DNA from 4 places in the Providencia huaxiensis genome. Region 4 is predicted to be linked to each of the others. Evidence: predicted binding sites of a transcription regulator. Region 4 holds the regulator's gene; each other region holds the start of a gene.
The links. Region 4 encodes CRP, which controls carbon source genes, mostly activating them, when cyclic AMP is high. Its sites were predicted from a motif close to ATGTGANNNNNNTCACAT; they were not measured.
Positions count from the first base shown of each region.

Region 1: the regulator CRP is predicted to act here: its motif matches at 1,554-1,571, upstream of udp (uridine phosphorylase).
Region 2: the regulator CRP is predicted to act here: its motif matches at 1,474-1,491, upstream of rbsD (D-ribose pyranase).
Region 3: the regulator CRP is predicted to act here: its motif matches at 2,148-2,165, upstream of epd (erythrose-4-phosphate dehydrogenase).

Region 1 is NZ_CP031123.2:4,475,560-4,478,729, forward strand. It holds gene denD (D-erythronate dehydrogenase) at 1-34, shown strand, start outside; gene CYG50_RS22275 (GntP family permease) at 45-1,421, shown strand; gene udp (uridine phosphorylase) at 1,711-2,469, shown strand; gene CYG50_RS22285 (tyrosine-protein phosphatase) at 2,743-3,170, shown strand, end outside.
Region 2 is NZ_CP031123.2:3,852,563-3,855,732, forward strand. It holds gene ravA (ATPase RavA) at 1-1,296, opposite strand, end outside; gene rbsD (D-ribose pyranase) at 1,578-1,997, shown strand; gene rbsA (ribose ABC transporter ATP-binding protein RbsA) at 2,005-3,170, shown strand, end outside.
Region 3 is NZ_CP031123.2:227,710-230,879, reverse strand. It holds gene pgk (phosphoglycerate kinase) at 1-1,023, opposite strand, end outside; gene epd (erythrose-4-phosphate dehydrogenase) at 1,116-2,135, opposite strand; gene tnpA (IS200/IS605 family transposase) at 2,470-2,928, opposite strand; gene tkt (transketolase) at 3,164-3,170, opposite strand, start outside.
Region 4 is NZ_CP031123.2:4,176,321-4,179,490, reverse strand. It holds gene CYG50_RS21085 (YheU family protein) at 1-15, shown strand, start outside; gene CYG50_RS21080 (phosphoribulokinase) at 194-1,063, shown strand; gene CYG50_RS21075 (OsmC family protein) at 1,154-1,555, opposite strand; gene crp (cAMP-activated global transcriptional regulator CRP) at 1,911-2,543, shown strand; gene CYG50_RS21065 (hypothetical protein) at 2,738-3,170, shown strand, end outside.

The sequences.
Region 1 (3,170 bases), 300 kb from region 4:
TTCGTTTATCACCAACCACGGTTCGTCTAAGTAGGAGATAGCCTATGTCCTATATTCCTATTATTGGCCTCGCAGTGGCCATATTTGTCCTGATCTTTTTAGTATTACGAACGCGTGTTCATGCGTTATTAGCAATGCTAATTGCTGCGGCAATCGCGGGTATATCCGGTGGTTTGACCGCGGCAGAGACGGTGACAGTCATCACAAAAGGCTTTGGGTCAACACTCGGTAGCATCGGTATTGTTATTGGACTCGGGGTAATGATGGGAAGGGTGCTGGAAGTTTCAGGTGCTGCTGAACAGATAGCTTATAGCTTTATCAAATGGCTAGGTAAAAAACGCGAAGAATGGGCGTTAGCAATTACCGGTTATATTGTCAGTATTCCTATCTTCGTTGACTCTGCTTTTGTGATTTTATATCCATTGGCAAAAGCATTAGCCAAAAATGGTAAACGTAGCATACTGACTCTAGGCGTTGCACTCGCTGGTGGGTTGGTGGTGACACACCATACTGTTCCACCGACTCCGGGGCCTTTAGGCGTTGCAGGGATTTTTGGTGTCGATGTTGGCGCGATGATCCTCGCGGGTATGAGCCTCGCTATTCCTTGTGTTATCGGTATTGTTTTGTATGCAAAATGGTTAGGGACTAAGTACCCTGAATTTATGCCAGATGAAACGGGCAGCGAAGACCTGAAAGAAGTTCACGCTCGTTATATGGAAGAAAAAGCGAATAAACCATTACCCAGCCTGTTCTTATCGCTTTTACCAATTATCACACCTATTTTGTTGATTTTCATAAATGCAATCAATGGGTTAATTCTAAAAACAGAATCTTTCCAAGGCATGGAAAGCAATTGGTACTTCCAAACGTTTGAATTTTTAGGCGCACCAATTATCGCATTATCAATTAGTGTGTTGATCTCTGTTTACACATTAATGCCAAAAGCAACAAAAGAAGAAGTCATCGACCGTATGGAAGAAGGCTTACAAGCAGCCGGTATTATTCTGCTTGTTACGGGGGCTGGTGGTGCATTAGGTGCGGTACTGCGCGATAGTGGCACAGGAAATATTCTTGCTGAACATGTAGCAAATCTGCCAATTACACCTGTATTGATTCCATTTATTATTGCAACCTTGGTTCGTTTGATTCAAGGCTCGGGTACAGTAGCAATGATTACCGCAGCATCTATTTCTGCTCCAATCATTAGCCAAATACCTGATATTAACTTATTGGTCGCGGCGCAAGCGGCAACCATGGGGTCTCTGTTCTTCGGTTACTTCAACGATAGCCTGTATTGGGTAGTGAACAGAATGATGGGAATTAAGGACGTTAAACAACAAATCATTGTTTGGTCTATTCCGACCACCATTGCGTGGGCGATAGGTCTAGTTGGAGTCCTCGTTCTTGATGTAATTCTCTAGTATAGCGTTACTATTTTTAGTTCTGCCAAATAATCAAAGCGCCCAGTAATCAGGGGCGCTTTTGTCGTTATGTCAAACTTTCATCTATACTGATGGCAATGGGTGTTAAAGAGAAATAAAATCAATGAACATATGTGATGTAAATCACTAAATAATGAAATCAAACTTTTATTGTTTTCATTAAAGGTGATGTTCATCACTAAAAATTTATCGTTTTCTCGTTATATTACAAATAACGATTAATCAGTATCGACTGATTTAATGATGCCATTGTGTAAAGGAGTTTGAAATGTCCGACGTTTTCCACTTAGGTTTAAAGAAAAGTGACTTACAGGGTGCGACCGTAGCGATTGTTCCTGGGGATCCTAACCGTGTTGAAAAAATTGCACGTCTGATGGATAACCCTGTACACCTTGCGTCATTACGTGAATATACCTCTTGGCGTGGTGAACTTGACGGAAAAGCCGTCATTGTTTGCTCAACGGGTATTGGTGGTCCATCAACATCGATTGCCGTAGAAGAACTGGCACAACTTGGTATCCGTACTTTCTTACGTATTGGTACAACAGGTGCAATTCAAGAAGATATTAATGTCGGTGATGTGTTAGTCACAACGGGGGCTGTACGTTTAGATGGCGCTAGCCAACACTTTGCACCATTAGAATACCCTGCTGTTGCTGATTTTAACTGTACCAATGCGCTTTATGCCGCAGCGAAAGATGCGGGCGCAACCGTTCATGTCGGTGTCACCGCGTCATCAGATACCTTCTACCCCGGTCAAGAGCGTTATGATACCTATACCGGCCGTGTAATGCGTCATTTCAGAGGTTCGATGAAAGAGTGGCAAGACATGGGCGTAATGAACTACGAAATGGAATCAGCCACATTGCTGACTATGTGTTCTAGCAGTAAAGGGTTACGTGCTGGTATGGTTGCGGGGGTTATCGTAAATCGTACCCAACAAGAAATTCCAAATGAAGCGTTACTGAAGAAAACGGAAGGTAACGTATTAAGTATTGTGGTTGAAGCTGCACGCCGCTTACTGTAGTCCGTGATTTACTGGCTCGCTTACTTGGCTTTCACTCGGTTGTGGACAAAAAGTAAGCGGGCTTAGTCCTCTTATATATCCCTTATTTCTCTTTATTTCCTTTATAAATATTACAATTGTTAATTAATTTACAGGAAATATTCTGATCCTCTTATTCGCTAGATCTGTTATTGTCATAAAAACAATTATCAATATTATGTGCCCTTAAATTATTCAGGTTACATTTGTTTTGTTGTTAACTGGAATAAAAGCTGTAGGGCGAAAGGAATTATTATGTCAACAACACCTTATCTTCATCCTTCTGTTTTGCCTTTAAAAGGCGGTATTAACTTCCGCGATCTCGGTGGTAAAAAACTCGCTAATGGTGGAAAAATCAAGCCTGGAGTCCTGTTCCGTTCCGGTGCGTTAGACCGATTAACACAGGAAGACGAAGCGGTTTTACGTTCACAAAATCTTTTCCAAATCATTGATTATCGTGATGAAGCTGAAATCTTAGATAAGCCTGATGTTATTTGGCAAGGAGCGCATTATGTTCATGCTCCAGCAAATCCATTAGCTAAAGAAGTCACCGCGAATTTAGATAAACTCACACCAGAAATATTGGAACAGTTTGATCCACAAGCCTTCATGTTTCGTTTATATGAATTATTACCGCTGAACAACCCTGCTTATCACCAATTGGTCAATTTACTCAAGCAGCC
Region 2 (3,170 bases), 320 kb from region 4:
ATCTTGAATATATAAAGTAGATGATTGATGGCTTACATCTAATAACTGTATCTGGTTTAAATTATTCACCTCAGCGGCAATTTCTTGTGCAAAGCCAATCCCATTTAGGTGGGCGGATAGTGTTGTTCCTTTATTTAAGAAGGTTATCAGGGATTTTTTATCGGTTGTTACAAAAGTGACTTTCATATTATGTAGTTGCAGTGGGCGATGTAAAAATAGAGTAATTCGACCGTCACCGATATTTTCGGGTAATACATAGGACGCTTTACGAGCAAACATCGCATTGTTTTTATTAACTTTAAATGCATCTTGGTTATTTTGGTCTTGGGTCGATGACATCCATTGCTGATAAGTTTGCTCTATTTCGCGGGTTAACTTTCGCTGTTGCCAGCCATCTTCTTGTAATAATGACTGCAATAGTTTCGGTAACGTATTCATCGACTGCATGTCATGCCAAAGGCAATCTTTTAATAACACAAGATCTAGAGGAGATACGCTATTGCGCCCATTAAAGAAAGCACTTGCTTGTAATAAATAAACTGCTTTTTTCCAACGCCTATCAGAAACATAAAGCTGCTTTTCTGTTGCATCTAATTGTTGGCGTAATTGGTAAATAAGTTCAAAACAGTGATCGGGTAGCGTAATTTTAGGAATTTCTTGTTGCCATTGTTGGTACTCTTCATCACTGATTTTTAAATGCTCTGGCATTTGAGATTCATTCAGCGATGATTTTCCGGTTAATAGCGCGCGAAAATTTTGTTTCTCTTGCACTTTATCCAACCAAATACGCACTAACATTCGGTCGAATAGGGCTTCAAGGCTATTATCTGCATCGGGTAATTCATTTGATGCCGTTACCAATAACCGCATAGGGATGGATTTTTCTTCATCACCATTACGGAATTTGCGCTCATTTACCGCTGTTAATAAGGTATTTAAAATGGCAGGGCCTGCTTTCCATATCTCATCTAAAAATACCACTTCAGCGTCAGGTAAATAACCTTTGGTTAATCGTTCATATCGTCCTTCATCTTTTAGTGCTTGTATTGAAAGAGGACCAAAGATCTCTTCAGGCGTTGAAAATCGCGTCATTAAGTATTCAAAAGCATTTGCATGGCGAAAAGCATATTTCATTCTTCGTGCAATTAAGCTTTTGGCAATACCTGGAGGGCCTAATAGAAATACGCTTTCACCGCTTAATGTGGCGAGTAAGCACAAACGAATAGCTTGTTGGCGTTCATATAAACCGCTTTCAAGGTAATTGCTTAATTGGGCTATTCGTTCAGCAAGCTGCATATTCATTCCTTTTATTAATAGAGGCGTTGATATCAAAACTATCAATTTCTTTTATTACATACTGCGACCTATTTTTCCATTTTTCTTTGATATGCCCCAAGAAATAAGAAAAAACGATTCAGCTATAAGTGATTCAATAAGTTATTGTTTTTTAGCTTTTCTAATGAGAACGAAACGTTTCGATATTGATCACAAATATTAACCATCAATATTGAGTTGTGACTTATCTTTACTATTATTACATGAGCGAAACGTTTCGCTTACTAGAATGGCGGTGAAAAATGAAAAAGGGTATTTTACTTAATGCCAACGTTACCTCGGTAATTGCAAAGTTAGGTCATACAGACCAAATAACGCTTGCTGATGCAGGTTTACCTATTTATCAAGGAACGGAGCGTATTGATTTAGCAATTACGCAAGGCTTACCCGATTTCATGTCAGTTTTAAGTGTCATCACCCAAGAGATGCAAGTCGAAAAAGCCATTCTAGCTGAGGAAATCAGTACCATTAACCCACAAATGGAAGCCGCTATTTTGGCTCACTTACAACAGTTAGAAGTTACTCAAAATAATACGATTGAAATTATTTATTGCAGCCATGAACGCTTTAAACAATTGACTCATGACAGTAAAGCGGTGATCCGCACCGGAGAATGTTCACCGTTCGCTAACATTATTCTTTGTTCTGGTGTGACTTTCTGAGGTGATTATGCAACCTTTATTAGAACTTATCGGGATCGATAAATCATTTCCAGGGGTAAAAGCCCTCAGTGGGGCGACATTAAATGTCTACCCAGGAAAAGTCATGGCGCTGGTGGGGGAAAATGGGGCAGGCAAGTCAACCATGATGAAAGTGCTGACGGGTATTTATAAAAAAGATGCTGGTCAAATCCGCTATTTAGGTAAAGAAGTTGCATTTAATGGCCCTAAAAGCTCCCAAGAAGCAGGAATAGGGATTATCCACCAAGAACTCAATTTGATACCTGAATTAACTATTGCAGAGAATATTTTTCTAGGTCGAGAGTATGTGAATGCGTTTGGTAAAATTGACTGGAAAAAAATGTTCAGTGAGTCGGACAAACTGCTTAAACGGCTTAACCTTGATTATGATAGCCATCAAACTATTGCAGAGCTTTCTATTGGCGAACAACAAATGGTCGAAATCGCCAAAGTTCTGAGCTTTCAATCACAAGTGATTATCATGGATGAACCCACCGATGCACTAACAGACACGGAAACAGAGTCCCTATTTAGAGTTATCGAAGACTTAAAAGCTCAAGGCTGTGGCATTGTTTATATTTCCCATCGTTTAAAAGAAATTTTTGAAATTTGCGACGATGTGACCGTATTCCGTGATGGCCAGTTTATTGGTGAGAAACCTGTGAGTGAGTTGGAAGAAGAAAAACTCATTGAAATGATGGTTGGTCGTAAGCTTGAAGACCAGTACCCGAGGGTCGAGGTAGAAACCGGAAACATTAGGCTGCAGCTTGAAGGGGTATCTGGACCTGGTGTAACAAATGCCAATTTCACCCTGAAGAGTGGGGAAATTTTAGGTGTATCTGGCTTGATGGGCGCGGGGCGTACAGAGTTGATGAAAATCATCTACGGCGCGGCGACAAAAAAATCAGGCACGATAAAACTGGAAGGCAAAGCCGTAACACTGAAAACACCACAAGATGGCTTAAACAGTGGCATTGTTTATATTTCAGAAGACCGTAAACGAGATGGATTAGTATTAGGCATGTCAGTGAAAGAAAATATGTCATTGACAGCATTACGTTATTTCAGTCGTGCAGGGGGAAGCCTCAAGCATAGTGAAGAACAGCAAACCGTTAGCGATTTCATTCGGTTATTCAATATTAAAACCCCGTCTAT
Region 3 (3,170 bases), 630 kb from region 4:
ACCACCACCAGCAATAGAGAATGCGTCGCTGTCTGCGATTGCTTTTGCAACGATCTCAGTACCTTTACGGAAGTTAGGGAACTCAAACACGCCTACTGGGCCATTCCAAAGAATGGTTTTGGCATTTTTCAGGATCTCAGCCAAACGCTGTGCAGATTCGTCACCTAAATCCAGAATTTGTTCGTCGTCTTTAATTTCAGTACTTGCTTTCAGAGTTGCAGGTGCAGTTTCGGAGAACTCAGTTGCAACGCGAACATCAGTCGGTACTGGAATTTGGCAGTTTGCCAGTAATTTTTTCGCTTCAGGGATTAAGTCTGCTTCATATAATGAGCGACCAACATTGTTGCCTTCCGCTGCGATAAAGGTATTCGCAATACCGCCACCAACAATTAACTGGTCTGCAATTTTAGATAGAGAATCTAATACAGTCAGTTTAGTTGACACTTTAGAACCACCAACAATCGCAACCATTGGGCGAGCTGGGTTATCTAATGCTTTACCTAATGCTTCTAACTCACCACTCAGTAGTGGGCCAGCACAAGCCACTGGAGAGAATTTTGCCACACCATGTGTAGATGCCTGCGCACGGTGAGCCGTACCAAATGCGTCCATGACGTAAACATCACATAATGCCGCATATTGTTTTGACAGCGTTTCGTCGTCTTTTTTCTCGCCTTTATTAAAGCGAACGTTTTCTAGCACAACTAACTCGCCAGCGTTGATTTCAACACCATTCAAGTAGTCTTTCACTAAACGAACTGGGTAATCCATTTTGTCGGCCAGATAGTCAACAACAGGTTGCAGTGAAAACTCTTCGTTGTACTCGCCTTCGGTCGGACGACCAAGGTGAGAAGTGACCATGACTTTAGCGCCTTGTTTCAGAGCAGCTTCAATTGTTGGTAATGAAGCACGGATACGTGCATCAGAAGTAACTTTGCCATCTTTTACAGGAACGTTTAAGTCAGAACGGATGAATACGCGTTTACCCGCTAAGTCTAAATCGGTCATCTTAATTACAGACATGGTGAATCCTCTCGTTGATTCTCTATAAAGTTTCCATCAGCGGCTGTGCAAAGCAATAATGTTATCATGCCCTGCTGTCTGTCAGTCGCCAATTAGTTTAAACCTGTCGCTGCCATTGCTAATGTTGTATCTAGCATCCGGTTAGCAAACCCCCATTCGTTATCACACCAAACTAGGGTTTTAATTAAATGCTTACCACTAACTCGCGTTTGTGTACCATCAATAATAGCACTGTGTGGATCATGATTGAAATCCATCGAGACCAGCGGTAATTCTGTGTAGTCCACTATACCACGAAAATACCCTTGTGCAGCGCCTCGCAGTAGCTGATTGACTTTTTCAACACAGACATCGTCATGTACGGTAACACTCAAATCAATTGCTGTCACATTCGTCGTCGGTACACGAACAGAAATAGCTTCAAAATGGTCTTTAAATTTCGGAAAAATTCGCGTAATTCCTGCTGCTAACTTGGTATCAACAGGAATGATAGACTGACTCGCCGCGCGAGTTCTGCGTAAATCTTTATGATAGGCATCGATAACAGGCTGGTCATTCATTGACGCATGGATCGTCGTCACCGTTCCCGACTCAATCGAAAATGCCTCATCAAGTAATTTAATAATTGGAATAATACAATTGGTGGTACAAGAGGCATTGGAAACAATTTTGTCTTGAGCGGTTAAAGTCTCATGGTTAACCCCATAAACAATCGTCGCATCAAGGTCATCGGTTCCGGGATGAGAAAATAGCACTTTTTTAGCACCTGCGGCTAAATGTTGTAAACCGTCATCCCTTGAGCCATAAGCCCCACTGCAATCCAACACAACATCAATGCCTAACTCTTTCCAAGGTAATTCATGAATAGCCGGCTGATGAAACAAGCGAATATTGTCATCACCAACTTGCAAAAGTGTACCGTTAAGCCGCACATCCCAAGCAAAACGCCCATGACTGGAATCATACTTCAGCAAATGCGCAATACCTTCAGGTTCAGCCAGTTCATTAATCGCCACCACGACAATCTCTGCCCGACGGCCTGATTCATACAACGCTCTTAAAACACTTCGACCAATGCGGCCAAAGCCGTTTATTGCTACCCTGATTGCCATTCTACACCTTGTATCTGAGCAAAATCACACGGTTGCTAAGGATAACTGACTCACACCAACTCTACTGCTCATTTTAGCTGTCAAACATCAAAAGTGTGCTTCAACCGACATTTTTAAAAAATATTTTCATTCAGTAGCATACAACTGAAACGGTTCAGCTTATCTAAGGTTAGAGTAAGGGATATATTTACAGAACGCAATAGAAAATCGTTAATCGGTGCACAAAATAAATATCCTCCGGCATAGCCGGAGGTTTTTAATATGCGCCTATAAGGCTTTGTTACCAGCCGCGCCCTAACAGGCGCATAACGGCTCTGACATTTGCATCTATGGATTACTTACGGCCCGTAAACGGGCTGCCCGGATAGGGGAGCGACAATTGCTCTCCCAATTTATCCTGTTCTAACTGATGTTTTATATATTCTTGTATTCGTTTCGTATTCTTTCCTACCGTATCAACATAGTACCCTCTGCACCAAAACTCTCTATTTCGATATTTAAACTTTAAATCCCCAAATTGCTCATAAAGCATTAGACTGCTTTTTCCTTTTAAATACCCCATAAAGCTCGAAACACTCATCTTGGGTGGGATTTCTAGAAGCATGTGTATGTGGTCAACACAACATTCTGCCTCCACTATCCTGACATTTTTCCACTCACACAATTTCCTTAAAATACTACCTATCGCCCTACGTTTTTCACCGTAGAAAACTTGCCTTCTATACTTTGGGGCAAAAACAATGTGATATTTACAATTCCATCGTGTATGCGCTAAGCTCTTTTCGTCCCCCATTGGGACCCCCTTTTGATTTTTTGTTTGACTCTTGCAGTTGCCAGACCGCAAGGTGTTTTAACAAATCAAAAGGGGTTTTAATATCTTATTCAAAGCTGAAAGCTTTACGGAACCCCCAGCCTAGCTGGGGGTTTTCTATACACAAAAAAACAACGCCTAACTTATCATTAGGCGTTGTTCAGCAAAACATGATTACGAGGGGCATCCGCACATGGATACCCCAAAATGCAATCACTTATTTC
Region 4 (3,170 bases):
AGTTTTTCTTTATGATATTTTTATTCCGTGGTTCATTTTGACGTCATCATCTACCATAAATTAAGTTGGGTGTTTTCTAACGCAACCATGTTGTAAAACTATCAAATAAGGCTCATAACTCTAACACCCGTTAATCCGCTTCATGCACTGTTGATTAAAATAGTGCTTATTAGCGCAACACAGGGAGTCTGCGATGTCCAAAAAGCACCCAATCATAGCCATCACCGGTTCAAGCGGTGCTGGCACAACCTCAACTAGCCAAGCATTTCGTAAAGTTTTTCACCAATTAAATATCCAACCGGCAACACTGGAAGGGGATAGCTTTCACCGCTATACACGTCCTGAAATGGATATGGCTATCCGTAAAGCCAGAGAACAAGGGCGGCACATCAGTTATTTTGGCCCCGAAGCGAATGATTTTGCTTTGCTTGAACAAACCTTAGTCGACTACGCAAAAACCGGCTGTGGGCAGTCCCGTAAATATCTACATACTTATGATGAAGCGGTACCTTATGGCTTGCAACCTGGGACATTCACCCCTTGGGAACCGCTGCCAGACAAAACAGATATTTTATTTTATGAGGGGCTGCATGGGGGTGTTGTTACTCCAGAACATAATGTTGCACAACATGTTGATTTGCTTGTCGGTGTTGTCCCTATTGTCAACTTAGAATGGATCCAAAAATTGATCCGCGATACCACAGAGCGAGGGCACTCTCGCGAAGCAGTCATGGACTCGGTTGTGCGTTCTATGGGGGACTATATTAATTACATCACGCCACAATTCTCTCGCACTCACATCAATTTCCAACGTGTTCCAACGGTAGACACATCTAACCCATTCTCAGCAAAAGCGATTCCGTCACAAGACGAAAGCTTTATTGTGATCCGTTTTCGTGGGCTAGAACAAATTGATTTCCCCTATTTGCTATCAATGATATCTGGCTCATTTATTTCCGCAATGAATACAATTGTCGTTCCAGGAGGGAAATTGGGGTTAGCAATGGAATTAATTATGGCACCAATAGTCGAAAAATTAATTAATCAAAAGAACAACAATTAAATTATTTTTTGATTAATAAACAAGATGCTTATCATTAATTAAGATAAGCATCTTTCAATTCAAATATATTAGTAAAAATTAAATTTATTTTTAGTTTTTTATTTCAAAGCTGTGTGTGACTTCAACGGTTTTCTCTAACATCAATGCCACTGAGCAATATTTTTCAGCAGAAAGTTGAACAGCACGTTCGACCGCTTTTTCCGTTAATTCATTCCCAGTTACAATAAAATGCAAATGGATTTTCACAAAATAACGCGGGGCTTCTTCACGGCGCTGTGAGGTTAATTTAACTTCACAATCAGTAACATCGTAACGGCCCTTTTGTAAAATCGAAACGACATCAATCGCGCTACAGCCGCCGGCCGCCATTAGCACCATTTCCATTGGACTTGGCGCTTTATCGCCCGCATTGCCATCCATCATCACTTGGTGCCCAGACGCTGACTCCCCTAAAAAAGAAAGTCCTTCAACCCACTTTACTCTTGCTTCCATTGTATTTCCCCTTGAAATGAAATCGATTTAAAGGCTACATTGTTCCATAGATACAATGAATGTTATATCAACTTTATTTGGCTGAAGCGATACAGGGAAGACTTTCTGTATTGGATATGCTACAAACAATACTTAGTTGATAGGATTAAGATCAAAACTCAACGGTTTAATTGATCATATTATAGTGTTGATATCAATTTGCGTTACCAAAAGCAATCAAAAGCGCTGAAGTAATCAGCCTCTTGATTATTTAAAGGTATATAAGGCAAATTAATATGCTAAGCTAGTGACTTTAAAGCCAGCCTTTCTAGACGTTTTTCCGAATGGCTGCAATAACATACAGAGGATAACGCTAATGGTTCTCGGCAAGCCACAAACAGACCCTACTCTTGAATGGTTTTTGTCACACTGCCATATTCATAAATATCCATCCAAGAGCACTCTTATCCATCAGGGTGAGAAAGCAGAAACCCTTTACTATATCGTTAAAGGTTCGGTGGCTGTTTTAATTAAAGATGAAGAAGGCAAAGAAATGATCCTCTCTTACCTGAATCAAGGGGATTTCATTGGTGAGCTTGGGTTATTTGAAGAAGGGCAAGAACGCACTGCGTGGGTTAGAGCAAAAGTCGCCTGCGAAGTTGCTGAAATTTCATATAAAAAATTCCGTCAATTGATTCAGGTAAACCCTGATATTTTAATGCGCCTTTCTGCGCAAATGGCTAGCCGCCTACAAACAACATCTGAGAAAGTCGGTAACCTTGCATTCTTGGACGTTACTGGCCGTATTGCTCAAACGCTATTAAATTTAGCCAAACAACCCGATGCAATGACACATCCAGACGGTATGCAAATCAAAATCACTCGTCAGGAAATAGGCCAAATCGTAGGTTGTTCCCGTGAAACAGTTGGTCGTATTTTAAAAATGTTAGAAGACCAAAACCTGATCTCTGCACATGGTAAAACCATTGTTGTTTACGGCACTCGTTAATTAACCTTTCAGCCTCGCTCTCTTGGCGAGGCATGCAATTTAAAATAACGTTATACCTCTGGTATAACGTTATTTTTTCTTATCCATAGCCTATTTATATACTTTCATTAATGAGTGTCGTTTCTTTATATTTTTCTAGCTAATGATCACACTAAGATAATGGTAACAAAACTATTACTAGGAGATTATTAGTCGTGGAGTTAAATACTAAAGTAAATAATATAAAAAGTTCACCTAATTATATGGATAATAAAAAAATTACATCCAAAAACCTTTCATTTATTGAAGGGTTAAATATTATTAATCCATTAAATACAGGAGGTTATAAGAAAGTAAATCTCGCTATTAAAACTTGTGAGTTTTACAAGAGAGAACAACCCGAGCTAAGCCAACTCCCTTATTCACAACCTGTTGGAAAAATCAAAATTCCCTATATTTATCAAGAGGAATATTTGGTTTCCCCATCAAATGTCTTTAAAAATAATATTACAACAGAAAATAATTCAACAAAAAATATTAAACTGGAAAATACTCCTATGAAAACTAGCAACTCTAATGCAGAGTTAATTAATACTACCAAAAAAAATTTTTTAGTTAAAGATTTCGGTATCAATAAGTTAAAACACT